Regions from separate parts of the Proteus sp. G2626 genome, predicted to be linked through region 1. Evidence: riboswitches for the same ligand, from Rfam matches in the RefSeq annotation. Region 1 holds a riboswitch; each other region holds the start of a gene.
What was found. A riboswitch is a leader RNA that binds a small molecule or an ion and turns the genes downstream of it on or off. The one in region 1 is predicted to bind thiamine pyrophosphate.
Positions count from the first base shown of each region.

Region 2: linked by a shared signal. The riboswitch ahead of thiD (bifunctional hydroxymethylpyrimidine kinase/phosphomethylpyrimidine kinase) and the one ahead of thiB (thiamine ABC transporter substrate binding subunit) in region 1 are both predicted to bind thiamine pyrophosphate.
Region 3: linked by a shared signal. The riboswitch ahead of thiC (phosphomethylpyrimidine synthase ThiC) and the one ahead of thiB (thiamine ABC transporter substrate binding subunit) in region 1 are both predicted to bind thiamine pyrophosphate.

Region 1 is NZ_JAABNH010000007.1:73,669-83,811, forward strand. Features, by position in the region: gene ptsP (phosphoenolpyruvate--protein phosphotransferase) at 1-2,056, opposite strand, end outside; gene rppH (RNA pyrophosphohydrolase) at 2,065-2,595, opposite strand; TPP riboswitch at 2,708-2,799, shown strand; gene thiB (thiamine ABC transporter substrate binding subunit) at 2,865-3,878, shown strand; gene thiP (thiamine/thiamine pyrophosphate ABC transporter permease ThiP) at 3,878-5,458, shown strand; gene thiQ (thiamine ABC transporter ATP-binding protein ThiQ) at 5,451-6,152, shown strand; gene GWJ05_RS02880 (DNA polymerase II) at 6,243-8,594, shown strand; gene rapA (RNA polymerase-associated protein RapA) at 8,779-10,143, shown strand, end outside.
Region 2 is NZ_JAABNH010000027.1:673,679-683,821, reverse strand. Features, by position in the region: gene yidA (sugar-phosphatase) at 1-36, opposite strand, end outside; gene GWJ05_RS15615 (helix-turn-helix domain-containing protein) at 164-550, opposite strand; gene mgrB (PhoP/PhoQ regulator MgrB) at 890-1,066, shown strand; gene GWJ05_RS15605 (amino acid permease) at 1,215-2,597, shown strand; gene pagP (lipid IV(A) palmitoyltransferase PagP) at 2,702-3,337, opposite strand; TPP riboswitch at 4,410-4,498, shown strand; gene thiD (bifunctional hydroxymethylpyrimidine kinase/phosphomethylpyrimidine kinase) at 4,550-5,347, shown strand; gene fbaB (class I fructose-bisphosphate aldolase) at 5,396-6,445, opposite strand; gene yegS (lipid kinase YegS) at 6,495-7,388, opposite strand; gene trhP (prephenate-dependent tRNA uridine(34) hydroxylase TrhP) at 7,691-9,070, opposite strand; gene baeR (two-component system response regulator BaeR) at 9,191-9,898, opposite strand; gene baeS (two-component system sensor histidine kinase BaeS) at 9,922-10,143, opposite strand, start outside.
Region 3 is NZ_JAABNH010000008.1:3,235-13,377, reverse strand. Features, by position in the region: gene GWJ05_RS04420 (HesA/MoeB/ThiF family protein) at 1-106, opposite strand, end outside; gene thiE (thiamine phosphate synthase) at 100-747, opposite strand; gene thiC (phosphomethylpyrimidine synthase ThiC) at 731-2,683, opposite strand; TPP riboswitch at 2,814-2,936, opposite strand; gene nudC (NAD(+) diphosphatase) at 3,801-4,586, shown strand; gene hemE (uroporphyrinogen decarboxylase) at 4,675-5,748, shown strand; gene nfi (deoxyribonuclease V) at 5,741-6,409, shown strand; gene GWJ05_RS04385 (YjaG family protein) at 6,484-7,074, shown strand; gene GWJ05_RS04380 (HU family DNA-binding protein) at 7,265-7,537, shown strand; gene GWJ05_RS04375 (DUF1481 domain-containing protein) at 7,582-8,244, shown strand; gene purD (phosphoribosylamine--glycine ligase) at 8,269-9,558, opposite strand; gene purH (bifunctional phosphoribosylaminoimidazolecarboxamide formyltransferase/IMP cyclohydrolase) at 9,571-10,143, opposite strand, start outside.

The DNA of each region.
Region 1 (10,143 bases):
AACCAAGCCCTATTAACAGCAATGCCCCGATAGGTGTTCCTGCCATTTCACCACAAACACTGATGGGTAACTGGTAATATTGGCATTGTGTCGCAATCAAACTCAGTGAACGTAATAACGCAGGATGCAAATTATCATAGAGTGATGCAACATGGGTATTATTACGATCGACAGCAAGCAAATATTGAGTTAAATCGTTTGTTCCAATAGAGATAAAATCAACCCGATGAACTAATTGTGACAGCATAAACACCAACGAAGGGACTTCAAGCATAATACCTAACGGTGGCAAAGCACATTCACATTTTAATTCTCGACTCACTTCATCACATGCGCGTAATAACAATGTTCTCGCTTCGTCAATTTCATCAATACTTGTCACCATCGGCAACAATATTTTCAAATTTTTAAATTCGAGGTTTGCTTTTAGCATAGCACGGAGCTGAATAAGGAAAATTTCAGGTTGATCGAGTAATATTCTTATTCCTCGCCAACCTAAGCAAGGGTTTTCCTCATTAATGGGCATGTAAGGAAGTTGTTTATCTGCGCCAATATCTAAAGCTCGTAACACAACGGGTTTATCGGGGAAGAAAGAGAGTATTTCACGATAGCGATTTTTTTGTTCATCTTCTGATGGAAAACCGCTTTGTAACATAAATGGAATTTCTGTTCGATATAAGCCAACACCGTCTATTCCGAGACTAATACGTTGCTCATATTTAATATTCAAACCCGCGTTCAATTGAACGCTAACCGCTTCACCATTTTTTAAAACTGCCTGCTGTTCTAGCTGATCTTCTGCAATCTGACTTAATACACTCTCTTCATCAATAATTTGTTTGTACTCTTGAGTAATAAAAGGCTCTGGTTCAATAAAAATCTCACCACGATAACCATCAAGAATAAGCATTCGATTATGTAAAAGCTCAGGTTGGATATCCGCCCCCATAATCGCGGGGATCCCCATTGCTCTAACAAGAATGGCAGAATGTGAGTGTGTCGCACCATCTCGCACAATAACACCTGCGAGTTGTTGTTCGGGTAATTCTGCCAATAAACTCGCACTCAGTTCATCTGCCACTAAAATAAAGCGCTCAGGCCAAATATTAGTTGAGCTTACTTCATCATCTAAATGAAATAATAAACGCCGTCCTAATGCTTTAAGATCAGAGGCTCTTTCTCGCATATAGCCATCTTTCAAACTAGAAAACTGTGCCGAAACTTTCTCAACAACCACTTTTACAGCCCACTCCGCAACATATCCTTGAGTGATAATCGCTGTCATTTTGTGTTTAAGCTGGGGATCGTTGAGTAAATGCGAGTAGAGATCAAAAATGGCAGCACTCTCTTTTTGAGCATTCGCCATAAAACGTTTACTAAAACGGCGACATTCAGCAGTAGCCTCTTCTAAAGCCACTGTAAGTCGATTTAATTCTGCTTTTATATCAAGGGCACTGGCTTTAAAGACATTTTCAAGGATAGGTTGAGAGACTTCTTGCCAACCATAGGCCATGACTACGCCAGTGGATACCGAAAGAGCTTTAATACGACTTTGACGATATTGTCCAAAAAGCCCTTTAGTTTGTACTTGTGACAATGTGGCACCAAGCTGTGTTGCCAGCGTCACCATAAAAGACTCTTCGCTTTCGTTAAATAAGCGACGCTCTTTTTGTTGAACCACTAAAATACCTAGGAGTTGGCGACGATAAACAATGGGCACTCCAAGGAAAGCGCGGAGGTCATCTTCTTTAACTTGAGGGAGATATTTAAAACTAGGATGCTCACGAATATCTGCGAGATTAATAAGCTCAGAAAGGCGTCCAACTTCACCAACAACACCTTCATCAAATGAAAGGCTAACAGCCCGCCCTCTGGGTTTTTTAAGCCCTTTTGTGGCCATTAGATAAAAACAACGACGTTGCTTATCGGCAAGATAAATAGAACACACATCCGTGTGCATTGCCTGACACGTTTCCTTGACTAAGAGTTCAAGTGCTTCTGGAAGCCCGGCTGCCATAGCCACTTTTTCTACAATTTCTCGCAAACGTGTCAGCATAGTGTTATCTAATACCTTTTACGCCGATATCCATACGATGGACGAGGTAAAGACACTTGTTCTTGCAATGGCATGACTACTGGTGCGAACTCTTTCATTACACGACGATAGACATCACGTTTAAAAGAGACGACTTGTCGAACGGGATACCAATAGCTCACCCAACGCCAACCATCAAATTCTGGCGTTTTGCTTTGTTGAACGTTAATGTCCTTATCATTACTTGTTAACTGCAAAAGGAACCAACGCTGTTTTTGTCCAATACAAACAGGTTTTGTGTCCCAACGCACCAAACGCTTAGGTAACTTGTAACGTAACCAGTTACGCGTGGAAGCAAGAATTTTAACATCCTTGCGACTTAACCCAACTTCTTCGAACAACTCTCGGTACATTGCCTGCTCTGGCGATTCTCCAGGGTTAATTCCTCCTTGAGGAAACTGCCATGAATGTTGCCCATAGCGACGAGCCCAAAGCACTTGCCCTTGCCGATTACAAATTACAATCCCTACATTCGGGCGGTAGCCATCATCATCGATCACTAGACTACCTCAATAACCAAATTTGAAAGATAACTCATTGTTTCATACTACTCACAGACGGTAAACCTCTATCAACAGACTTTGCACAACGCGTGGATTTATCTACAATGGGAAAGTCTCAACGGGGTGCCTTTTTAGGCTGAGAAAAACCCGTGGAACCTGATCCAGATAATACTGGCGTAGGGATTTGAGTCAGGATGTTGCAATATTTATTGATTTGCCATCCTCACTCCTCAGATCCTACCTGACTTTTTACTGAGGAATTAAATGTGTTAACTACATCACTTCGCTTTACTTTCTTACTGGGTGCACTGGGTATAATAAGCTCTTTTTCAGCGCAAGCTGCCCCCCAAAAACCGACACTCACGATATATACTTATGATTCATTTACCGCAGATTGGGGCCCAGGACCTGCTATTAAAAAAGCATTTGAACAGCAATGTGATTGTGAATTAAAGCTTGTCGCACTTTCTGATGGTGTTTCTTTGCTTAATCGCTTACGTATGGAAGGTAATAAAAGTAAGGCCGATATTATTTTAGGGTTAGATAACAATCTGATCCACGCAGCCAAAGAAACGGGGCTTTTTGCACCTAGTAATATCGATACATCGAAACTCGCCTTACCTGAAAAATGGACTGACGATACCTTTGTGCCTTATGACTACGGTTACTTTGCGTTTATTTATGATAAAAACCGCATTGCTAACCCGCCCAAAAGCATGGCTGAACTGCTAAACAGTCAAGAAAAATGGAAAATACTGTATCAAGATCCTCGCACTAGTACACCAGGCTTAGGTTTAATGTTATGGATGCAATCCCTTTATCCTGAAAATACCGCGACACAATGGAAGAAACTGTCCGAGAAAACCCTTACAGTGACAAAAGGTTGGAGTGAATCTTATGGCCTATTCTTAAAAGGGGAAGGTGATTTTGTACTCAGTTATACCTCATCTCCGGGTTATCACATTTTAGCGGATAAAAAAGATAACTATGCAGCTGCTATTTTCTCTGACGGGCATTATTTACAAGTAGAAGTTGCAGCAAAACTCAAATCAAGCAAACAACCTGAGTTAGCTCAGCAATTTATGCAATTTATGCTAACCCCAGCTTTCCAAGAAACTATCCCTACCACCAATTGGATGTATCCCGTAATAGATATGCCATTACCTGAAGTCTACTCTGCGATGCCTAAACCAGAAAAATCACTACAATTTGATGCTGAAATTGTTGCAAAAGAGCGCCAAACCTGGACTCGTAACTGGCAATCAGCGGTTAGTCGCTAATGGGAAGATGGCTTATCCCGGGGCTATGTGCTTCGGGTTTACTGCTTATTGTGGCATTGTTGTCATTTGGCGCACTGTGGTTTAATGCGCCAAGTGACGAGCTGTCCTCTATTTTTGCTGATGATTATTTATGGCATGTTGTCCGTTTTACTTTCTGGCAAGCCTTTTTATCTGCCCTGTTTTCAATATTACCCGCCATTTGGCTCGCAAAAGCACTTTATCGACGTCAATTTAGAGGAAGAACCCTCTTCTTACGTTTATGTGCCATGAGCCTTGTATTACCCGTTTTAGTGGCACTTTTTGGGATTTTAACAGTTTATGGCAGAGTGGGGTGGATTGCTCAAATTTGTGAGTGGTTAGGGATTCATTACCAATTTACCCCTTATGGTTTACAAGGCATTTTATTGGCACACATATTTTTTAATATGCCATTAGCAACCCGAATGCTATTGCAAGCACTCGAAAGTATCTCACCAGAGCAACGTCAATTAGCCTCACAATTAGGTATGAATGGCTGGCAACGTTTCCGCTTTCTTGAGTTTCCCTATTTATGGCGACAAATACTCCCCACTGCATCACTAATTTTTATGCTCTGTTTTGCAAGCTTTGCCACGGTACTGGCATTAGGTGGTGGCCCTGCGGCAACAACGGTTGAACTCGCGATTTATCAAGCATTAAGTTATGACTACGACTTACATAGAGCAGCTCTTTTAGCCCTTATTCAGCTTTTTTGCTGTTTAGGTTTAGTGCTGATTAGCCAAAAGTTAAAAGGCTCACTCTTTGTCGGGAATAGCCACAAACAACATTGGCGTGATCCATACGACCCTCTCTTTAGCAAAATCACAGATACTCTAATTATTACGCTCGCAATCCTCTTTTTAGTGCCCCCCATTTTAGCGGTAGTAACTGATGGTCTTAACAGCGAATTAATACGAGTCATACAACAACCCATACTTTGGCAAGCCTTTACAACGTCTCTCATTATTGCCGTCGGTGCAGGTATTGTCTGCGTTGTACTAACGATGATGTTGCTATGGAGTAGCCGAGAGCTTCGCCTACGCCATTTTAAAAAAGCAGGGCAAGCCATGGAAATGAGTGGTTTGATCATTCTGGCGATGCCCGGCATTGTGTTAGCAACCGGCTTTTTCTTGTTATTAAACAATACAACTGGCCTCCCTGAATCACCGTATGTATTAGTCATTTTAACCAACGCATTAATTGCCATTCCGTATGCCTTAAAAGTGCTCGAAAATCCAATGAATGATATTGCTTCACGTTATGGTCTTTTATGCCAATCACTTAATATTCAGGGTCTCAATCGACTACGTTGGATAGAGTTACGGGCATTAAAAAAACCGATTTCACAAGCGCTTGCTTTTGCTTGTGTTATTTCTATTGGTGATTTTGGGATTGTTGCTCTATTTGGTAATGAAACATTTAGAACATTACCCTTCTATCTTTATCAGCAAATTGGGGCTTATCACACACAAGATGGTGCTGTCACAGCCATGATCTTATTACTACTTTGCTTCTCTCTTTTTAGCCTAATAGAACGATTGGCAGGAAAATCTCATGATTAAATTAGAGCACCTGGCTTATACCTATGAACATCAACACCTTATGTTTAACTTAACCGTAAACGCAGGTGAACGTATCGCCATATTAGGCCCCAGTGGCGCAGGGAAAAGCACCTTACTCAGTTTAATTGCTGGTTTTTTGCCTTCTGAAAAAGGAACCCTTTTTCTTAATGGTCGCGAACACACTAAAACCGTCCCCGCCAAACGCCCTATTTCCATGTTATTTCAAGATAATAATTTATTCCCTCATTTGACCGTTAGGCAAAACATTGGCTTGGGGTTAGATCCCGGTTTAAAACTCTCAGATACACAAAAAAACCTGTTAGAAAACCGAGCCAAGCAAGTTTCTTTAAATGACTATCTTGACCGTTTACCTTCACAATTATCAGGCGGTCAGCGTCAACGTGTTGCCATTGCACGTTGCCTTGTACGAGAACAACCTATCTTATTGCTCGATGAGCCTTTTTCTGCACTCGATCCTGCTTTGCGTATTGAAATGCTGGCCTTACTAGAACAACTTTGTGATGAAAAAAACCTGACCTTACTGATGGTGTCACATAGCTTAGAAGATGCTGTTAAGATTGCATCAAGAGCGATTGTGATTGATAACGGAACAATTGTGTATGATGGGAATACACTGTCTTTGATAAATGGTGAAGTGGATCAATCACTTATTTTAGGCATTCCCTTCAATTAAACCTGACTTAAATTAACTGTATAAAAAACCACTATTTGACTATAATAAATGCATCTTTAGCGAATTTTTTGTGTTTATTAGGTGTTCATGATGGGTCATACCGAACAAGGCTTTATTCTTACCCGCCATTGGAGCGACACCCCAAAAGGTATTGTCGTCTCCTATTGGCTTGCAACGGATAATGGTCCTCGTAAAGTCACTGTTCCTATACAACACGCTATTGGTTTTGTTGCTCGCCAACATGAAACCATTTTACGTTCTCTCATTAATAAAAATCCTGATATTGAAATTCGTCCTCTTGATTTAAAAGACTTTGAAAGACAGCCTGTTTTTGGTGTCTACTGCAAACAATACCGACAACTCGCTCAACTTGAACAACAACTTAAAGAGCACCAGATTCGCCTTTATGAAGCCGATATACGCCCTCATGAACGTTACATGATGGAGCGTTTTATCACCGCACCAATTTGGTTTCGTTACCAACAAAACAATACCGTGACATTAAAACCTGCACCAGATTATCGTCCTACACTGCGAACGGTATCTTTAGATATTGAAACCAGTGAATATGGTGAACTTTACTCTATTGGCCTTGCGGGTTGTGGCGATAATGTCGTATTTATGCTGACCGATGATTTACCTATAGGGCATGAAAGCCAGCAATTCAAAGATTATCGATTATGTTATGTCAGTAGTCGATTACGTTTAATTGACAAACTTAATGAGTGGATACAGCATTACGATCCCGATGCTATTATTGGCTGGAATTTAATTCAATTCGATTTACGTATTTTACATACCCATGCTCAACGCTATGGTGCAAGCCTGTTACTTGGCCGTCAAAACAGCCCACTAGAGTGGCGAGAGCATGGATTTAAAAAAGGACATTTTTTTGCCTCTGCACAAGGCCGTTTAATTATTGATGGTATTGAGGCACTGAAAATGGCCACATGGAATTTTCCCTCATTCAGCCTAGAATCAGTCGCGCAAACACTGTTGGGTGAAGGTAAAGCCATTGACACACCTTATGCCAGAATGGATGAAATTAATCGCCGTTTTAAAGAAGATAAGCCCGCATTAGCCTACTATAACTGGCAAGATTGTGTCTTAGTTAACCGTATCTTTGATGCCACATCTCTTATGGCATTCTTATTAGAAAGAGCTTGTGTCACGGGGCTTTCTGTTGATAGAAGTGGTGGCTCTGTGGCCGCGTTTACACACCTTTATCTTCCTTCTATGCATCGCATTGGATATGTCGCGCCTAATCAAGGTGAAAAACCAGAAGAGCATAGCCCTGGAGGCTTTGTTATGGACTCTGCTCCCGGTTTATATGATTCAGTTGTTGTACTTGATTACAAAAGCCTTTACCCCTCCATTATTCGTACCTTTTTAATTGATCCAGTAGGAATGATTGAAGGAACACATCAACCCGATGAAAAACGGGCTATCCCCGGGTTTCGCCAAGCGTGGTTTTCACGGGAGCAACACTGTTTACCTGCTATTGTGTCGCAAATTTGGCACGAAAGAGATAACGCAAAGTTACATAAAAATGCCCCACTTTCTCAAGCTCTCAAAATTATTATGAATGCTTTCTATGGTGTTTTAGGCTCGGTGGGATGTCGTTTTTTTGATCCTCGTTTAGCTTCTTCAATTACCTTACGCGGTCATGAAATTATGAAAAAAACTAGGGAGTTAATTGAAGCTAAAGGCTATCAAGTTATTTATGGTGATACAGACTCTACTTTTGTTTGGCTTAAATCGCCACACACTGAACAACAAGCACAACAAATTGGGCATCAGCTAGTACAAGACGTTAACCAATGGTGGAAAACACACCTTTTTGAAACTTACCAACTTGATTGCAAATTAGAGCTTGAATATGAAACACATTATCGTCGTTTTTTAATGCCAACCGTTCGAGGTATGGAAACGGGAAGTAAAAAACGTTATGCGGGGTTAAGCAATGATAAAATGATATTTAAAGGATTAGAAACCGTTAGAACAGATTGGACTCCCCTCGCCCAAAAATTTCAACAAGAACTTTATACGCGGATTTTTCATCAACAACCGTACCAGCAGTTTATTCGTGATTATGTCGCAGATACGCTTGCGGGAAAATATGATGATAGATTAGTCTATCGTAAACGGTTACGTCGAAAATTATCAGAATATCAGCAACACGTCCCTCCTCATGTCAAAGCAGCGCGTAAAGCTGATGAATATAATTTATCCAAAAATAGACCTCAACAATATCAGCAAGGCGGTTGGATTAGTTATATAATTACTCTCCTGGGACCTGAACCATTAGAGCACATGACCGCTGCACCTGATTACGAACACTATATCAATAAGCAGTTAATGCCGATTGCAGATGCTATCCTGCCTTTTATACAAGATGATTTCTCAACCTTGTTAAATGGACAAATGACACTCTCATTTTAAGATGTGTCATTTTGCAGGTGACGGTTTGCTTTGCATCTATTAACATAACGCCCCTTTGGTGATAATTAACTTTTCTTTTTTAGAGAACAGACACTTTTTATCCCACAAATTTTAATGACAACACCGCAATACTGCATTCATTAATAATTCCTAAATTATATATTTGAGAGCTGAGTTTATATATATGCCTTTTACTCTTGGTCAACGTTGGATTAGCGATACAGAAAGCGAGCTTGGACTGGGTACTGTTGTGGCCGTTGATGCCCGCATGGTCACCTTACTTTTTCCTGCCTGTGGCGAAAACCGCCTTTACTCCCGTCATGATGCACCAATAACACGGGTGATGTTCAATGCAGGAGACACTGTCACCAGTCACGAAGGTTGGAAACTCGCCATCGATAACGTTGTAGAAGATAATGGCCTTCTTATCTACCATGGTGTCCGTCTAGACACCGAAGAACCAGCACAATTACGTGAAGTGTTCTTAGATAACAAACTCACTTTTAATAAACCGCAAGATCGCCTCTTTGCAGGCCAAATAGATCGTATGGATCGCTTTGCATTGCGCTACCGCGCACGTAAATTCTTAAGCGAACAGTTTAAGCAAGCGCAAAGCGGTTTACGTGGTATTCGCGCAAGCCTTATTCCTCATCAGCTTTATATCGCCAATGAAGTCGGTAAGCGCCATAATCCTCGCGTTTTATTAGCGGATGAAGTGGGCCTGGGTAAAACTATTGAGGCAGGGATGATTATCCACCAGCAACTAATGGATGGTCGTGCAGAACGTGTGTTAATTATCGTGCCTGAAAGCTTACAACATCAATGGTTAGTTGAAATGTTACGCCGTTTCAATCTGCGTTTTTCACTATTTGATGATAGCCGTTATAGCGAATCCTTATTAGATAGCGATAACCCATTTGAAACTGAACAGATGATTATCTGCTCTTTAGATTTTGTGCGTAAAAACAAACAACGTTTTGAACACCTCGTTGAAGCAACATGGGATATGCTGGTTGTCGATGAGGCGCATCACCTTGTGTGGAGCGAAGATGCTCCAAGTCGTGAATACCAAGTAATCGAAGAATTAGCCGAATCTATTCCTTCTGTATTGCTATTAACCGCAACCCCAGAACAGTTAGGTCAAGAGAGTCACTTCGCCCGTTTACGTCTGCTTGATCCAAGTCGTTTCCATGACTACAACGAATTTATTAATGAGCAACAAAAATATCGCCCTGTTGCCGACGCCGTTACTATTTTACTCTCAGAAGATGATTTAAATACTGAACAACAAAATATCATTAGCGAAATGATTAGTGAGCAAGATGTTGAGCCATTACTAAAAGCGGCAAATACACAAGGCGAAGAACGCACTAAATCACGCCAAGAGCTTATTCATATGTTAATGGACAGACACGGAACGGGCCGTCTGTTATTCCGTAATACTCGCTCTGGTGTTAAAGGTTTCCCTAATCGCTTACTTCATGCGATTAAAATGCCTCTGCCAACACAATATCAAACAGCGATTAAAGTTGCTGAAATTATGGCTGCG
Region 2 (10,143 bases), on a different contig from region 1:
TCCATCTAAATCAATAGCGATAAGCTTAATACTCATTAGCATCCCCATATAAAATAAAAGCAATCATGATAAAGGAAGGACGAAGCGGTCTATCATCACATAGCTTGAGTATTATTTATGTGACATTTAAGGCTATCTGCATAATGCCACACAAATAGAAGGGTTAATCACAACAAGGTGATTGTAAATGTAAAGGTTGTTTGGTTTCTAATACGATCTCTTGATTTTGCCGAAAGTCGAAAGGCGTAATGCCATACTCTTTACGGAACATATAAGTAAAGTGAGATTGTGAACCAAAGCCAAAATCGAGGGCGATATCAAAGATAGAACGTTCACTTGTACGTAATAAATGGATAGCGCCAGCAAGTCTACGTTGACGAATATACTTTCCTAAAGAGGTGCCTGTGACTTCTTTAAAGATTTTCTGCATGTGCCAAAGAGAATACCCAGAATAAGCCGCCAACTCCTCAAGATGGATAACACGGCCTAAATGCTCCTCAATCCATTTACTTAGCGCGCAAACTAATGCGAGATGATTATCTTGTGGCATTACAGTTCCATTTTATCAATGAAGTTAAGGTAAAAATCAAAATTAACTCCCTAATCTTATACAAAAAGTGGCAGACAGAGAAATCCATATTAATGGATAGCTATCTCTTCTCGTTGGCAAAATGTGTAATTAAAATAAAAAGTGTTCATTTTGCCGACTGTTTAAAGAAAAAAAGTACAAATTATCGAGAGTCTGTCGAGGAAGCGTTTACCTTTCATTATGAAAGGTATGCTAAATTTACTCATAGAGATAATTGATTGCGAATTTTATAACAACAACTCCCCGTGTTGTTATCGTATTTAAGCGAATGCTTATAATGTTATTCATCATACTAACAAAATGTATTTAAAGGATTTTAAATTGAACGCAAAGAAAATAATTATTAGTTTAATTATTGCATTAGCCATCAGCTTTGGTCTCTATCTTATGGCTTTAGATAACTTTTGCGATCGCGGAGAAGATTTTCAGCAAGGTCTTTGTCGGTTTACCACATTATTCCCCTCCAAACATAGCTAGAAAATCACTTTTCTTATTATTTTTCGCCTAGCATAAAATGTATTTGTTATTCAAGTCAGATTAGTGTTTTAATGGGGGCTTGAAATAAACAAAATCGTAAATATTAGTTTACATGTTAAGTTGATAAAATAATAAGAGAAGAGGATGTATGGCGAGAAAGTCGCAACAGACAGAACTTAAGCGCGGTCTAAAAAATCGACATATCCAGCTCATTGCGCTGGGTGGTGCTGTCGGCGCTGGTCTGTTTCTTGGTATAGCGCAAACCATTAATATGACGGGCCCATCAGTAATATTAGGATATGCTATTGGTGGTTTTATTGCGTTTATGATCATGCGCCAACTGGGCGAAATGGTTGCCGAAGAGCCAGTTGCGGGCTCGTTTAGTCACTTTGCTAATAAATATTGGAGCCCTTTTGCTGGATTCCTATCTGGTTGGAATTATTGGGTGATGTTTATTCTTGTCGGTATGGCAGAGTTAACTGCCGCAGGAAAATACATTAACTATTGGTTACCCGATATCCCTGTTTGGGTTTCTGTGGCTATCTTCTTTGTCGCAATTAACTTAATTAACCTGATTAACGTCAAAATGTATGGTGAAACAGAATTCTGGTTTGCCATTATTAAAGTGTTGGCGATAGTCGGTATGATTTTATTTGGTAGCTATTTACTGGCCAGCGGTAATGGTGGCCCACAAGCATCGGTCAGCAATTTATGGGAGTTAGGTTTCTTCCCCCATGGTTTTACTGGTTTTATGTCGGCTTTAGCGATTGTTATGTTCTCTTTTGGTGGGCTTGAGTTGGTGGGGATCACTGCAGCCGAAGCTGAAAATCCGAAAGTGAGCATCCCGAAAGCGACTAACCAAGTTGTTTATCGTATCTTAATTTTTTATATCGGTTCATTGTTGGTACTACTTTCACTTTATCCTTGGACTCAAGTTGTGAAAGGTGAAAGCCCATTCGTACTGATTTTCCATAATTTGGATAATTTCTTAATCGCTAATATTTTAAATGCTGTGGTATTAACAGCAGCATTATCTGTTTATAACAGTGGCGTTTATTCTAATAGCCGTATGCTTTATGGTTTGGCAAAACAAGGTAATGCACCACATTCACTTGCTAGTGTGAATAAGCGTGGTGTGCCTGTGATGTCATTACTATTATCAGCAGTTGCAACTTCATTAGGTGTTTTAGTTAACTACTTATTACCCGATCAAGCATTAGAACTATTAATGGCGTTAGTGGTGACAACATTAGTCCTTAATTGGATCATGATCTGTTTAGCTAATTTAAAATTCAGAGCAACAAAAATTAAAGAGGGTGTAGAGCCTTCCTTTAAAGCGCTTTGGTATCCATATGGTAACTATATTTGCCTTGCTTTCTTATGCATGATTTTGGTGATTATCTTATTTATGCCACAAGTGAATATTTCAGTTATTTTAATGCCGTTCTGGATTGCGTTCTTGTGGGTTGGATTTAAGATTTCCCGTATGAAGAAAGCACCAGAGAATGCTCAAGCAAGCCAGGATATTTAAATATTATTGGCTTATTTGATAATAAAAAACGCATCATTAGATGCGTTTTTTTGTGTTTTATTTATATTGTTTGTATTTCTTCTGATAGGAAAAAAGTAAGAAAATTATTGCCAACGTAACCAAGCAAATAATACGTTACCATTGTTGTACGTACCAGGTACATATGTTGCTTGTAGTGAAAGATGACCGTAACCCACAGAGACTAGCGGTAATGGCAGTGGCATCGGAATATAGTCATATTCATGGCGTGCTGTAATACTTAGTGTAAATCCTGCCCCCATACGGAAACCGTCTTTATCACCGGGATACCACATTTTCTCAAAACCATAACCTATAATAGGTTGTACTCGGTTATTTGAGTCCATAAATGCCATCGCATAAAGAGAGTGCCAATCACCATCATTGTCATAACGATATTTCCCCATACCAAAACCCCAAGGCGTTTCGTTATAGCGATCCGTTTTTTCTTTATCGTAAGTAAAACGGTTATGCCAAGTCCACACAGGCAAATAGTAGTTATATTGGTCGTTGTCCCAAGTCTGATTGATATTACGTTTGAATTTCCCCCAGTAACTCTCTTCGCTATTAGATTGAGACATATTATTGGTTGTTTGGTGGTTTTCTGTCGTAATAATCTGATGTGGGGTTGAATTATTTTCAGAAGCGAAAGCAGTAGTTGTTAACGCAAGCGAAAACAACGTAGTTGCTAATACGCTAGGGTGAAAATAGGTTGAAAACATAATATAACTCCGAGTACGGCATTGCTATGATTCTGGTGATGACAAATAAACGTTACTAATAGTGTTATTTAATCGACAAGTATTTAAGATAAGAGGTATCTGAAACTTGACTTCTTAACTAAAATCTTAAGGGATAAGAATCGGTTATAAAAAAAATAAATAAATTTGTTATATTTATGAATGCATTTATTTGGAGCATTCAATATTGTTATCTTTTAATGGTAACGTATTGTTTTTAATTTAAAATTAAGTTTTTATTAGATTGAAAGTAAATAGCTGATAAATAAGGATAAAGAGATATTATTTAAGATGAGTCATTTTCAATATAAAAAATTGACCAAATATCTATTTTTATAAATTTATTGAAATATTAGTAAAAATTGATATTAATAACATTAACTTATAAAAAAAGTATTTATTTTCGACGGGATAATAAAGTAATGAATAAAAAGAGTTAAATAAAAAAAAGAAAAATTCCGTGTTGGTTTATAAATTGTTTAAGTTAAGTGAGTTTTATTTAGTGGTGTGTCGATTTTTTGTGCAGATTATCCTAAGGCAAAAACGTGTGAATAATGTTTACTCACATGTTTTCAGGAAATAGATTACTTATTATTGAGATAATTTTTCTTGGCTTATGATAAGTAGCCGATATGGGTATGAGTATCGCGATCTTTGCCCCAGCAGAAAGCATCCCAGTTATTATAGAAATCTTCAATACTGCCAATTAAGTATAGTGGTCTATCTTCCTCAGTTCCATCTGAAGCATAAATATAATGGCCTTTGCTAAAAGCCCATAAAATCATATCAACCCAAAAACCTTTACCATCAGAGATTTGTTCTTCATCAGTAACGACGATATTATGAACTTTAAAAAGATTACAGAAAAAAGTACGAGGTAATTCTCTGATCTCATCACGATGTTTAGGTATACGGGAATGCCAAACTTTTACTTGAGCTGATTTATCTTACTGAATAACAAGCCTCAAAAGTAGGGAGTTAATAAATCGAGATTAGCTATCAAACTAGCATCTTTATCTTGAGCATGCGATACTCCTTATCGCCTGAATTTATAGGCTTTGGCTCGGGGCGCCTTATGGCTGAGATGAACCCGTATAACCTGATCTGGATAATGCCAGCGTAGGGAAGTCAAGGTAACTCTGCTGATTAACAGAGTCCGACTTTTCTGTAACTGGTGAAAGGAGGAGTTAATCAGTGAGATTCAATGCATTGTCTATCGCAGGTACTGACCCTAGTGGTGGCGCAGGTATTCAGGCTGATCTGAAAACATTTTCCGCACTGGGTGTTTATGGTACAACAGTAATGACAGCACTTGTTGCTCAAAATACCTGTGGTGTCCGTAGTGTCTATGATTTATCCCCTGATTTTGTTGCAGCTCAATTAGATGCTGTTTTGTCTGATGTTCGAATTGATAGCGCCAAAATAGGTATGCTCTTTAATGCCTCAATTATTGATGTGGTTTGCGACAAAATTCAGCAATATGCCATTCCTTTTGTTGTGCTTGATACGGTTATGATTGCAAAAAGCGGTGATCCTCTATTACAGCCTGATGCGGTTAATAAAATGGTCAGTCAGCTTTTACCGTTGGTTGATTTGATCACACCTAATTTACCTGAAGCAGCTACACTGCTAGGTTGTGAAGTCGCTCAAGATGAAACAACGATGAAGCAACAAGGTTATGCATTGCTAAAGCAAGGATGCAAAGCCGTGTTAATGAAAGGAGGACATTTAACTGAAGATGAAAGTCCTGATTGGTTATTTACTCAAGATGGCGAGTGGCGATTTACCTCAAAACGCGTTAATACGAAAAATACCCACGGTACAGGATGCACGCTTTCAGCCGCTTTAGCCGCTATTCGTCCTCAAGTCGCTAATTGGCAAATTTGTGTTGAACAAGCAAAAGCCTATTTACAACAAGCGCTAGAACATGCGGATAGTTTAGAGGTTGGGCAAGGTTTTGGTCCTGTACACCATTTTCATCGCTGGTGGTAACAATAAAGCCCCTAAATAATAAGGGGCTTTCATCGTTGAACTTATTAATTAAGCAATAGTGACAGATTTATTCAAATAAACATCTTGTACTGCATTAATCAGGGCAACCCCGTCTTTCATTGATTTTTTGAACGCTTTACGGCCTAAGATCAGCCCCATACCGCCAGCACGTTTATTAATAACGGCGGTGCGAACGGCATCTTCAAGGTCATTATTACCAGAAGCGCCACCAGAGTTAATTAATCCTGCACGGCCCATATAGCAGTTTGCTAATTGGTAGCGAACTAAATCAATTGGGTTTTCAGTAGTGAGTTTCGTGTAAACACGCTCATCAGTATGACCAAAACCAATCGCTTTAAAGCCACCGTTATTTTCAGCCATTTTTTGTTTAACGATATCAGCACCAATAGTTGCCGCTAAATGATTTGCCTGACCCGTTAAATCTGCACTTGCATGGTAATCTACGCCATCTTTTTTGAATGCTGGGTTGCGTAAATAAGCCCATAGTACAGTGACCATACCCAATTCATGAGCACGTTCAAAGGCCATTGAAATTTCTTCAATTTGTCGACGGCTTTCTTGTGAACCAAAGTAAATAGTTGCACCCACTGCAACAGCACCCATTTCAAAGGCTTGCTCTACGCTAGCATACAGTGTTTGGTCATATTGCGCTGGGTAGCTTAGGGTTTCGTTGTGGTTTAATTTCACAAGAAAAGGGATTTTGTGTGCATAGCGACGAGAAACAGAAGCAAGAACACCATAAGTAGAGGCAACACAGTTACAACCTGCTTCAATTGCTAATTCAACAATATTTTTTGGATCAAAATAGAGAGGGTTTGCTGCGAAAGAGGCTGCCGCAGAGTGCTCAACACCTTGGTCAACAGGTAGAATAGACAGATAACCCGTTCCCGCTAAACGTCCGTGATTAAACAGGGTTTGCATTGAACGTAACACGCTATTAGGGCGATTATTATCAATCATGACACGATCAACAAAGTCAGAACCTGGCAGATAGAGATTTTCGCTCGGGATGGTTTGGCAACGATGGTCTAATAATGATTTTGCATCAGCACCTAACAAACTTACTATATCAGTCATTACATACTCCAGTTCATGATGAGATGAGAGTGATTGTCATTTATCTACATTAAGATAACAAGTCACATTGAGGCGGTAACCGGCAGTGGATCGCTTCAGGTAACACAATAAATTCAAATTTATTCCCTAAAAGGGGTTCTCCATCTAAATTAAATACCATTTCATGAGAAGCGCTAATGTTTACCCAGTGACTTTCAAGCTCGATTATCTTGTCATTCTTTTTACGATCAAACAGGCTACTTAGAATAGAAGGGAGCAGTTCGTGAGCTTCTACAATGGTGATATTGAGTTTATTGTCGTTAATTAAGGCTTCAGGGCATAACTGTTGGCCTCCACCAGCTTGACGACCATTGCCGATACCTAAAATAAGAGACTCACCTTTCCAATGAAAGTTTTCAGCTTCAATGGTGCAATAGTCAGCTTTTAAAGTATCAATACGCAAAAGCCCATTAATAAAATAAGCCGCACCACCTAATGCTGATTTTAACGCTTCGGGTGTTTCGGTTGTGATTTTTGTACCAAAGCCACCAGACGCCATATTAATAAAATAGTGGGTCTTATTCACATTGATAATATCAATAGGTACTGAGCGACCTTTAACGGCTAGGTTAAGCGCATTTTCCATATCACGGGGAATTTGTGCGCTGGTAGCAAAATCGTTTGCTGTACCTAATGGAATAATACCAAGCGTAGGTAGAGACGAAGGAGAAAGATGAATGAGTTCAGATGCAACGCTATTTATTGTGCCATCACCTCCTGCTGCAATGACAGTTTCTGCATTCATATTTATAGCTTCTTGTACAAAACGCCGTATATCACTGGATTCCCATGTGACTCTTACTTGGAGGTTAAAACCTTCGTTACGTAATTGGTAAACGGCTTTTCTCAATGCACCGTTGTTAGCATTTTTTCCATTAATAATTAGCAAACTAATTTTACTCATCGATGAGTTCCTTTAATTGAATCACTCTTTTAAAGGTAATGGATATCGAGAAAATTACTATTTTTTTTACAAAGGATAACGAAAAAGGAAAGTGTTTTACGACAAAGCCGATGAGGAAAAAAGAAGAAAGTGAAAAAAGAAAAGGCAAATCCAAGGGAGATTGGATTTGCCAAGGAGGTGGTTCCTAGTCTTACTGTATTCATTCTAGTTCTTTATTTTTCGGAACTGATGATACGGTAAACAAATCATTATTGATGTGATCTGTATTTGAAATTGACCACTTTAAATCAGATTATGACGCTTTACTTCACTTCTACAGCATCAATCTTATGCGGTTGACGTGTTGTTGTACCTTGTAGGTTGCGAATAAGCAGTGCGAAATCTAAATCAACATCTTCCGGAACAGGCAAATAAACCATGTGACCATTACCTGGTGCAACATCTGTTGGCTGTTGTTTTTTGTTAAACAGCGATCCTAACGTGAACTGAATATTTCCGGTTGGTGTCATTAATTCTAGGCTATCACCTAAAACAAATTTATTTTTAACATCAACTTCGGCTAAGCCGTTTACACGTTTACCTGTAAATTCACCGACAAATTGTTGGGTGTCAGAGACAGAATAACCATATTCATAAGTTTGGTACGCATCATGGGTATGACGACGTAAGAAACCTTCTGTATAACCGCGGTGTGCTAAGCCTTCTAATGTTGTTAGCAACGTTGGATCAAATGGTTTGCCTGCAACGGCATCATCAATTGCACGACGATACATTTGCGCTGTGCGGGCACAGTAATAGAAGGATTTAGTACGACCTTCAATTTTCAGAGAGTGCACACCCATTTGTGTTAATTGCTCAACGTGTTCAATTGCACGTAAGTCTTTAGAGTTCATGATATAAGTACCGTGCTCATCTTCGAACGCAGTCATATATTCACCAGGACGTTTCGCTTCTTCGATTAAGTAGACTTTATCTGTTGGCGCGCCAACACCTAAAGTAGGCTCAACATTTTTAACTGGGATTGGCGTGTATTTTTCAACGATATTGCCCACATCGTCTTCTTTGCCTTCTTCGACTTTATATTCCCAACGGCAAGCGTTAGTACAAGTACCTTGGTTCGGATCACGCTTATTGATATAGCCAGATAGCAGGCAACGGCCTGAGTAAGCCATACATAATGCACCGTGAACGAAAACTTCTAATTCCATATCAGGAACTTGCTTACGAATTTCAGCAATTTCATCAATAGAGAGCTCACGAGACAGGATCACTCGCGTTAATCCCATTTGACGCCAGAATTTTACGGTTGCCCAGTTAACGGCATTGGCTTGTACTGAAAGGTGAATATCCATTTCAGGAAAGGCTTCACGCACCATCATGATCAAACCCGGATCAGACATAATCAGCGCATCAGGGCCCATATCAATGACGGGTTTTAAGTCACGGATAAAGGTTTTTAATTTAGCATTATGGGGTGCGATATTAACCACGACATAGAAGCGTTTACCTAATTCATGGGCTTCTTGAATACCTTTGGCAAGGTTTTCGTGGTTAAACTCATTATTACGCACACGTAAGCTATAACGTGGCTGACCTGCATAAACGGCGTCTGCGCCATAAGCAAATGCATAGCGCATATTTTTTAATGAGCCAGCAGGAGAGAGCAATTCGGGTGTAAACATGGTTAATTTCCTGGTTCTGATTTCAAGTCAGTCCCCCCACACATTGGGTAGGGGTATATCATAAAGGGGAGGATTCTAGCGCTTAAGTGTAGCGAGGTTCAATGTATTACTGAAAAAATATCATCGAAAACGATAAGCTTGGGTCTCCCAACGATACCCTTGACCATAAATTGAGCGAATAAATTCTATTTGATCGTTAAGTTGCTCAAGTTTACGTCGTAAGTTTTTAATATGACTATCAATGGTTCTGTCCGTCACAATGCGGTAATCATCATAAAGGTGATCCATTAGCTGATCACGAGTTAATACTTTTCCAGGCTGTGTGGCTAACGCTTTGAGCAGACGAAATTCCGCTGTGGTTAAATCGAGAATTTTATTGTTATATTGGATTTGATAAGCTTGTTCATCAATCATAACTAACTTATCACTTTGAACAATGTCTTGTGGTCGATAATAACGGCGCAATAAGGTTTTGACTCTGGCAACCACTTCTCTCGGGCTGTAAGGTTTACAAATATAATCATCAGCACCAATTTCAAGTCCTAGTAATCTATCCACTTCTTCAGTTTTGGCTGTGACCATAATAATAGGAATATCAGAAAACTGACGTAATTCTTTGCAGACAGTAATGCCATCTTTTCCAGGAAGCATAAGATCTAATAATACAAGGTCGTAATGTTGTTGTTTTACACACAAGTTAACCTCAGCACCATCTGCTAGCCAGTGAGTTTGATAACCCGAAGCTTGAAGGTAATCAATAAGTAATTGGGCAAGTTTAGGCTCGTCTTCAACAATCAGGATTGAATAGGGTGATTCAGATGCTGTCATTTATTGGCTCAATAGTTATAGGCTTAGAGATCATCAGAATATGCGGGTAATTCTATAAGAATTTTCATGCCACCTAAAGATGAAGGCATCGCACTTATTTTGCCATTATGAGCTTCAACGATATTTTCGCAAATCGCAAGGCCTAATCCAGAACCTCCACTGGCACGATTTCGTGAACTTTCTGCGCGATAGAAACGTTGGAAAACGGCTTGATATTGTGAGCCATCTAATCCAGGCGCGCTGTC
Region 3 (10,143 bases), on a different contig from region 1:
CAACAATCAGTACTCTTGCTTGTTGAAGTTTATTTTGACCCTCTAAGCCAATATCTTCTAACATCACTTGTCGGCTATAACGCATAAAATCATTATCATTTAGCATGATGGTTTTCCCTCCACTAATTCTAATAGTTTACGCGTTACTTGTTGCCAATCTGGCGCTTTTGTTATTGCACTGACTAAGGCAACACTACCGACACCAGTTGCAACAACATCAGGTACTCTCTCTAGCGAGATCCCACCAATAGCAACAGTTGGAAAATTAGGTGTCTGCTCTACTTGATGTTTCAGCGCATCCAAACCTTGAGGTTTGGATGGCATATCTTTAGTTGTCGTTGGAAAGATATGCCCTAATGCGATGTAAGATGGACGTAATGTTTTCGCTCTTTGTAATTCTGTTTCGTCATGAGTAGAAATACCAAGGCGTAACCCTGATTTTTTTATGGCATCAAGATCTGCAATATCGAGATCTTCTTGGCCAAGATGAACACCGTAAGCGTGATGTTTAATAGCCAGTTGCCAATAGTCATTAATAAACAGTCTTGCGTGATACTGCCTACCTAGTTTTATTGCTTCAACGATCTCTTGTTCAACATCGTTTGGTTGTTTATCTTTTATGCGTAATTGCAGGGTGGTAACGCCTGTTTTTAACAGGCGTTCGATCCATTCAACAGAATCAACAACAGGGTAAAGTCCAAGTTTTTTTTCTGTTGATGCAAAGGGGGGGTTAGAGGATCTGTTCATTTTCAGTCACCTCAACACTGGCGATTTCTGCACTGTGGTATAACTCACTTCCATGCTCTTTAAAAGCTTGAGACATTTGCTCCATGCCAGCCGCATAATCGCGTACTTCTTGTGTTATTTTCATTGAGCAGAATTTAGGGCCACACATTGAGCAGAAATGAGCGACTTTTCCTGATGCTTGAGGCAAGGTTTCATCGTGATATTGGCGTGCGGTTTCAGGATCAAGAGCTAAATTAAATTGATCTTCCCATCTAAACTCAAAGCGAGCTTTTGACATTGCATTATCACGAATTTGAGCTCCTGGATGTCCTTTGGCTAAGTCGGCGGCATGAGCAGCAATTTTATAAGTAATCAGCCCTTGTTTTACATCTTCTTTGTTAGGTAAACCTAGATGCTCTTTAGGGGTAACATAACAGAGCATTGCACAACCAAACCAGCCAATCATTGCTGCACCAATACCTGATGTGAAGTGATCATAACCTGGTGCAATGTCTGTAGTAAGAGGACCTAATGTATAAAAGGGTGCTTCATGACAATGCTCTAATTCTTCTGTCATATTGCGACGGATCATCTGCATTGGAACATGACCAGGGCCTTCTATCATGACTTGAACGTCATATTCCCAGGCAATTTTTGTTAGTTCACCTAAAGTATGTAATTCAGAAAATTGTGCTTCATCATTTGCATCTTGAATTGAACCCGGTCTCAATCCATCGCCTAGAGAAAGGGAAACATCATAAACGGTACAAATTTCACAGATTTCACGGAAATGTTCGTAGAGGAAATTTTCTTTGTGATGTGATAAACACCATTTCGCCATTATAGAACCACCACGAGACACAATACCTGTTAGGCGTTTTGCGGTCATGGGAACATAACGTAATAATACACCTGCATGAATAGTAAAGTAATCAACACCTTGTTCTGCTTGCTCAAGTAAAGTATCGCGGAACATTTCCCAAGTGAGATCTTCAGCAATACCGTTAACTTTCTCGAGTGCTTGATAAATTGGAACTGTACCGATAGGAACGGGACTGTTACGAATGATCCACTCACGCGTTTCATGAATATAACGGCCTGTTGAGAGATCCATGACGGTATCTGCTCCCCAGCGTGTAGACCAAATCAGTTTTTCAACTTCTTCTTCAATGGAGGAGGTTACAGAGGAGTTTCCGATATTGGCATTCACTTTCACTAAGAAATTACGCCCAATAATCATCGGTTCTGATTCAGGGTGATTGATATTGGCAGGAATGATAGCTCGGCCCGCAGCAACTTCTTGGCGTACAAATTCAGGGGTAATATTGTCAGGGAGATAGGCTCCAAAGCTAAAGCCTGTGTGTTGTTGGCGTAATACTTCGCTTCGAATACGTTCACGCCCCATATTCTCACGAATAGCAATAAACTCCATTTCAGGTGTGATAATACCTTTTCGAGCATAATGTAATTGCGTCACGCTTTTACCCTTTAGGGCTTTTTTAGGGTTAGGCTTTAATGGAAAACGTAGATGCTCTAATCCAGCATCAGAAAGACGTTGTTGTGTGAAATCAGAGCTTAAGAGTGAAAGTGCTTCAGTATCATTGCGCTCATCAATCCATGATTGGCGAATTTTTTTTAAGCCAAGATTAACGTCGAGTTGAGATGCTGGATCGCCATAAGGGCCTGAAGTGTCATATACCGGGACGGATTCATTATCTTCAAAAACAGGGTTTTCTTTTGATCCTCCTACCAATGTTTTATCAAGCTGGATCTCACGCATTGGTACTTGAATATCGTTACGAGAGCCTTCAAGGTAAATACGTTTTGAATTGGGAAAACTGACCCCTTGAATAGTACTAATAAATTCCTGAGCAGCATCTCGTAGTACTTTTCTTGGGCGCTGTTTATTGGCGGTTGGCGTAATATCTTTAACAGATAAAGTTTGATTTTGGGACATAGCATTTCCTAATAAATATCATGCAGGTTGTAGCCTGTCGGGTGAATATTGAGAAAAATGCTTGTCTGGAGGTCGCAGGGAGTATCGACAGATAGGCGTATAAAAAATATACGGGATGAAGCTATCAAAAGGTCGAATCACTCTTGTTCCCTTCGCGGGTATTAACCCGATCAGGTTCCGCGGATCCCGAATTAACGGTCTCAGCCTGTGTTTATAATATCCTTATAAACACTAGGCACTCCGACAAGAAGAAGTCCAGTATATGAAAGATTTTAAAAACTACAAGTCCGATATGGGTTATTTATTTAAATCCCAATGTTGCTGTTTCCAGTTTTTCATTTGTGAAATTTGAGCTAATTGTTTATCTGGATTGATAACTGTGGCGTTATCAGCTTGATAACATAATGGGAGGTCATTAGTGTGTCGGCATAGAAATAAATATAAATATTATTAATATTATTGGTTTCTTTCCATTGATTTAGGCGTTCAATCTTCCCTTCTCGCGATGTGGTGTGCCTTCAATATATCTAGTGTAATAATTATCTTTAATTTGCCTATTAATGCCTATTGAAATATCCACAGTAAGTTGTTTTGCAATCGCATGAACGAAAAAGGACATTGTTGCTGAAATAATCATAATAGGAATATTTTGCTGTTGATATTGTGTAATTATTGATATTTCTTCAGGGTAAAACAATAGCTGAATTTTTTCAGTAAAGTCATTAACTCAATGATTTAACTTGTCTAAATTATGATATTTAAAGTAAGTAAAATGTTGATAAAGATATTGAACCATATCCAATTTTTCAGCGTAATAGTCTACAATCATTTGTTGATCTAGTTTTAGAAAATAGGGATGAGTGGCTATTTTTTTATCCCATAAATAACATGTTCATAAATGACTAGGAACACCCGCTAAAAGTGTTTCATCTAAATCAAAAATCGCAATTTTATTTTTGGTTTTATCTGTCATTCTTACATTTTTTTATAAATAAAATTTATCAAATTCTCTTTTGAATGTTAATAAATTATAGAGAATAATCATAATACATTGAGTGGGTCTTACTAAAGAGAGTATCCTTAATTCCATATCATTATTTTGGATAGAATTATCATTATGCATTTATATACGCTAACGGGATCAGAAAAAGGCTGGTGGACAGTCAGCCTTGGTGGGCGAGTGTGGTTACCTAAAGGTGAACTCCCTTTTGGCTTGGCAAAAGAATGGGATCTTATTGGTCAGCACGCCAAAATTGTTGGTGAGTGGCAAGGTGAAACAGTTTGGCTTATTCATGGAAAAATGGATAACGACATGTGTTCACCGAGGCTTATCGCTTCACAAGATGAGAATTTATTTAAACTAGTAGGTCGTGGTGTTCAGTTAGCGGAGTTTTATCGTTCTCATCGTTTTTGTGGTTATTGTGGTTCCAAAATGCGCCATAGTGAGAGTGAATGGGCGTGTTTATGTGATAATTGTCATGAACGTTATTACCCGCAAATTGCTCCTTGTATTATTGTGGGGATCCGTCATGAAGATAAAATCTTACTCGCACATCATGTTAGGCATAAACATTCTCCACTTTATACGGTGCTCGCTGGTTTTGTTGAGGTTGGTGAAACACTAGAAGAAGCGGTTGCCCGCGAAGTATTTGAAGAGAGTAATATTCGTATTCGTAATATTCGCTATGTTTCTTCGCAGCCTTGGCCGTTTCCTCATTCTTTAATGATGGGATTTTTGGCTGATTATGATGGCGGTGAGTTACGCCATGATCCTACTGAATTAACCAGTGCTGGCTGGTATCGTTACGATAAACTACCACAGATCCCACCTCCAGATACTATTGCCCGACGTTTGATAGAAGATACGATAGCGAATATTAGACAGGATAAAGAAAAGAACTAAATAAAGGCGTTGTCTGCCAACAGTTATTTTTCCAGCATGTTACAATGCATACTATTTCGCGGCCCAATTACTGTTAATGGAGTTAGTCATGAGTGAGTTGAAAAACGACCGCTATTTACGTGCGCTATTGCGCCAACCTGTTGATGTCACCCCTGTTTGGATGATGCGTCAGGCAGGCAGATATCTTCCTGAATATAAGGAAACACGGGCACAGGCGGGGGATTTCATCTCATTGTGCAAAAATACAGAGCTGGCATGCGAGGTGACATTACAGCCTTTAAGACGTTTTCCATTAGATGCCGCTATTTTATTTTCTGATATTTTAACTATTCCTGACGCGATGGGATTAGGCCTTTACTTTGAAACAGGTGAAGGCCCTCGTTTTAAGTCACCAATAAACACCCTTGCTGATATTCAAAAATTGCCTATTCCAGACCCTGAAGATGAACTTGGTTATGTGATGAATGCTGTGCGAGCGATTCGTCATGCCTTACAAGGTAGCGTGCCTTTAATTGGTTTTTCGGGAAGCCCTTGGACACTGGCAACGTATATGGTAGAAGGTGGAAGTAGTAAGGCCTTCACAAAAATTAAAAAAATGATGTATGCAGAGCCACAAGCACTACATCTATTACTGGATAAACTAGCAGATAGCGTTATCCTTTATCTGAATGCTCAAATTAAAGCGGGCGCACAATCTATTATGATCTTTGATACATGGGGTGGTGTATTAACAGGGCGTGATTACCAACTCTTTTCATTACATTATATGCATAAGATTGTTGATGGTCTTATTCGCGAATATGATGGAAGAAAAGTTCCTGTAACCTTATTTACCAAAGGTGGTGGTCGTTGGTTAGAAGCAATGGCCACAACAGGTTGTGATGCATTAGGACTCGATTGGACAATTGATATTGAAGAAGCACGTCGTCGAGTAGGAGATAAAGTTGCCTTACAAGGTAATATGGATCCATCCATGTTATATGCGCCTCCAGCAAGAATAGAACAAGAAGTCGAAACTATTCTTGCTGGGTTTGGCAAAGGTAATGGTCATGTCTTTAATCTTGGGCACGGTATTCATCAAGATGTTCCACCAGAGCATGCTGGTGCATTTATTGATGCGGTTCACCGTTTATCGAAGCCTTATCATCAGGATAATGATTAATACCCAACAATTACGTCAGGAGCAGACAGAAAAAGCTCAACAGATTATTTTAACAGACCAATTCACAGCACCAACTTGCATAGCAGGTGCTGATGTTGGTTTTGAAGAAGGTGGCGCAGTCACTCGCGCCGCTATCGTGATAATGCATTACCCTTCTTTTGAAATTCTTGAATACCAAATCGCGCGAATTCCTACAACGCTTCCTTATATCCCTGGTTTACTTTCATTTAGAGAGTGCCCTGCGTTACTGACAGCCTGGCAATTAGTAAAACAGAAACCTTCTCTTATTTTTGTCGATGGGCAAGGTATCGCTCATCCTAGAAGACTTGGTGTTGCAAGCCATTTTGGTTTGTTAGTGGACACACCTACCATTGGTGTAGCGAAAAGTCGTTTATGTGGTATTGATAAAGCGATAAATGAAGAGATGGGAAGCTATGAGCGATTAATGGATAAGAATGAGCAAATAGGCTGGATTTATCGTAGCAAGAAAAAATGTAAACCCCTGTATATTTCTCCGGGTCATAAAGTGAGTATGGAAGGTGCTTTGCAGTGGGTTGAGTTGTGTATGAAAGGATATCGATTGCCAGAACCAACGCGTTGGGCTGATGGTATTGCTTCAAATAGGCGATTATTTGAGCAGTTGAATAAGAATAAGCTCTAAATGACCGGGAAATATGTGGATATTTCTAATTTTCAGGTAAACTGCGCCTAAGTTAAGAAAATGAGTAATCACGAATGTTGAAGAACCCAATCCATTTACGTTTAGAAAAGCTGGAAGCTTGGCAACACTTGACGTTTATGGCGTGCCTGTGTGAGCGAATGTACCCCAATTATCAGGTATTTTGTCGTGAAACAGGATTTACCGATCCAACGCTTTATCGCCGTATTCTCGATCTGGTTTGGGAAACTTTAACGGTGAAAGATGCAAAGGTTAATTTCGATTCTCAATTAGAGAAATTAGAAGAAGCTATTCCTGATGCATCTCAATTTGATATTTATGGTGTCTATCCAGCAATTGATGCCTGTGTCGCCTTGAGTGAAGTTGTTCACTCTCGTTTAAGCGGTGAATCGCTAAGTCATGCTATTGAAGTAAGCAAATTATCAGTAGGGACAGTTGCTTCACTTGAAATGACACAAGCAGAAAGAGAAATGAGCGAAGATGAGCTAAGATCTCTGCCTGCTGTTATTGAAGAGTTCGATATCCAATGGGAAATCTACCGTCTACTTGTTGAGTGTGAAGAAAGAGATATCGAACTGATTAAAGGTCTACGTGCAGACCTTCGTGAAGCTGGAATGAGCAATATCGGTATAGAATTAACGCACTAAATCAGAAAAACGTGATTTAGTGCTTGAAAAGCGACGTTTAAAGACTTCACATCACCCCTGTGTATGTTCTACATTGGGTACGAAAAGAAGTGGCTCAGGTGTTTTACTTAATTCATCTTCTTAAAAAGATAAGTTAAGTTTTTTCACCAGATGTTTTTCAAACGATAAAACATACTTTAAGGACTATTTTATGAACAAAGCTGAATTAACCGAATCAGTTGCTGAAAAAGCGGATCTGACAAAAACTCAGGCAAAAGCTGCTATTGAAGCGTTTATCGACTCAGTAACAGGTGCTCTGAAAGAAGGCGATTCTGTACAGTTAGTTGGTTTCGGTACATTCAAGGTAAATCACCGTGCAGAGCGTACTGGCCGTAACCCGCAAACGGGTAAAGAAATTAAAATTGCAGCAGCTAATGTTCCTGCATTTACTGCCGGTAAAGCACTGAAAGACGCAGTAAAATAATTCCTTTGAACGGAATGAACAATAGAGGGGGATTTACTCCCCTTTTGTTGAAACGACAGGGGCTGTTAGCAATAGGATCTGCTTTTTTGCTCAGCGCCTGCTCCTCGACTGTACAACTCCCTGAATTTTCTGCAACCGGTTATATTGCGGACGAAGGTGTTGTGCGACTATGGCGTTTAAATAATAAAGCATCAGAACCTCAAGTAATTATGAGCGTTTATAGCTTTTATAAAAAACCAGAAACTGTCATTACATTCTATGAGTACCGCCAAAATAGTCTTTGGCAAGTCCGCTCCGAAGTTATTAATCCAAATGATCCCTCATCTTGGCACCTTCGTTTAAATAAACGTGGTGAAGTTATTTTCATGCAACAAGAAAAGCACCAACAAAAACGAGCATTAACAGAAGATGAACGTTTAAGAATGGTGTTCGCTGCAAGCAAAGAGCGTGAGATTAGCGAGGTATTGACCATTGGGAAAGTGAATTTAGTACAGGGTGTCTGGTATCAGAATACAATGACAACATGTGCTGGTGAGAAGGTGAGTGTTTCATTTGAAGCACCAGAGCAGCGTTGGTTAAAAATGAGAACGCGTAATTCAAGTAAGCCAGTTTATGTGGCTTGGCTTGATTCACCAGAAGGTAAGCAGTTACTTATGGTTGCAGAACATGATTTCTGTAAATGGGAGCCAACAAAAGAGAGTTTGTGATGACTCCCTTTTGCCGTCGTTAATCTATTTCTTTAAGCGTGCAATCGCTCGATAGCCGATATCATGGCGATAAAAACAACCGTCCCAATGAATACCTTTCGCTAAAGCATAAGCATTTTTTTGCGCTTGCTCGATATCATCACCTAACGCCGTCGCACATAAAACTCTTCCACCGGCGGTGATAACATCTCCTTTATTATTTAGTGTTGTTCCTGCTTGAAATACTTTTGCTGTTGATGATGGTGTTGTTGTTAAACCTTCAATAACATCGCCTTGACGATAATCAGCAGGATAACCGCCTGCAGCAATGACTATACCTAAAGCAGGGCGAGGATCCCAAATAGAATCTTTACCTTTTAAATTACCTTTTGCTCCAGCTAAGCAAAGCTCAACTAAATCAGATTGCATACGCATCATAATGGGTTGGGTTTCAGGATCACCGAAACGGCAGTTAAATTCGATAACCTTCGCAACGCCATGTTTATCAATCATCAGTCCTGCATAAAGGAAGCCTTGATAACGATGACCTTCAGAGGCCATTCCTTTTACTGTTGGATAAATGATTTTTTCCATTACTTGCTGGTGGATCTCGGAGGTAACAACGGGTGCAGGTGAATATGCTCCCATTCCTCCTGTATTAGGGCCAGTATCTCCGTCACCAACACGCTTATGATCTTGACTTGTTGCCATTGGAATAACGTGCTCACCATCAACCATGACAATAAAACTGGCTTCTTCACCATCAAGAAATTCTTCAATAACAATACGATGCCCCGCATTACCAAAGGCATTGCCTGCTAACATATCCTTTATGGCGTTTTCAGCCTCGGATTGTGTCATTGCAACAATAACGCCTTTGCCTGCGGCCAAGCCATCTGCTTTAATCACTATTGGCGCACCTACTTTATCTAAATATTCTAATGCAGGTACTATTTCAGTGAAATTTTGATAATTCGCCGTTGGAATTTTGTGGCGAGCTAAGAAATCTTTAGTAAAAGCTTTAGAACCTTCTAATTGAGCAGCACCTTTTGTTGGGCCAAAAATAGTCAGGCCTGCATCTTTAAAAGCATCAACAACACCAATAACAAGCGGTGCTTCAGGGCCAACAATGGTTAAATCAATTTTATTTTCTAGGGCAAATGCGACTAATGCAGGAATGTCTGTTGCGTTAATTGCGACATTTTGCACACCTTTCTCTAATGCAGTGCCTGCATTACCAGGTGCAACAAAGACTTGGGTAGCCAGCGGCGATTGAACCGCTTTCCATGCTAAAGCGTGCTCACGGCCACCATTACCAATAATCAAAATTTTCATATCAATACCCTATTAATGGCGGAAGTGGCGCATATTGGTGAAAATCATTGCGATATTGTGCTCATTGGCAGCGGCAATTACTTCATCATCACGAATTGAGCCACCTGGTTGAATAACACAAGTTACACCGGCAAGTGCTGCTGCATCAATACCATCTCTAAAAGGGAAGAATGCATCTGATGCCATTGCGCAACCAGCAACTTCTAAACCTTCATCGGCCGCTTTAATTCCTGCAATTTTTGCAGAATAGACTCGACTCATTTGTCCTGCACCAATGCCAACAGTCATATCATTTTTCGCGTAAACAATGGCATTTGATTTTACGAATTTAGCGACTTTCCAACAGAAGAGCGCATCTTTTAGCTCGCGCTCACTTGGCTGGCGTTGAGTGACGATTCTTAAATTTTCTTCTTTAACCATGCCCAAATCACGATCTTGCACTAAAAGTCCACCATTGACTCGTTTGAAGTCAAAAGCTGGTTTTGTCTCTTGCCATTGGCCACACGCTAATACTCGAACATTAGGTTTGGTTGCTAAAATAGGTAAAGCATCTTCATTAATAGAAGGAGCAATAATCACTTCGAC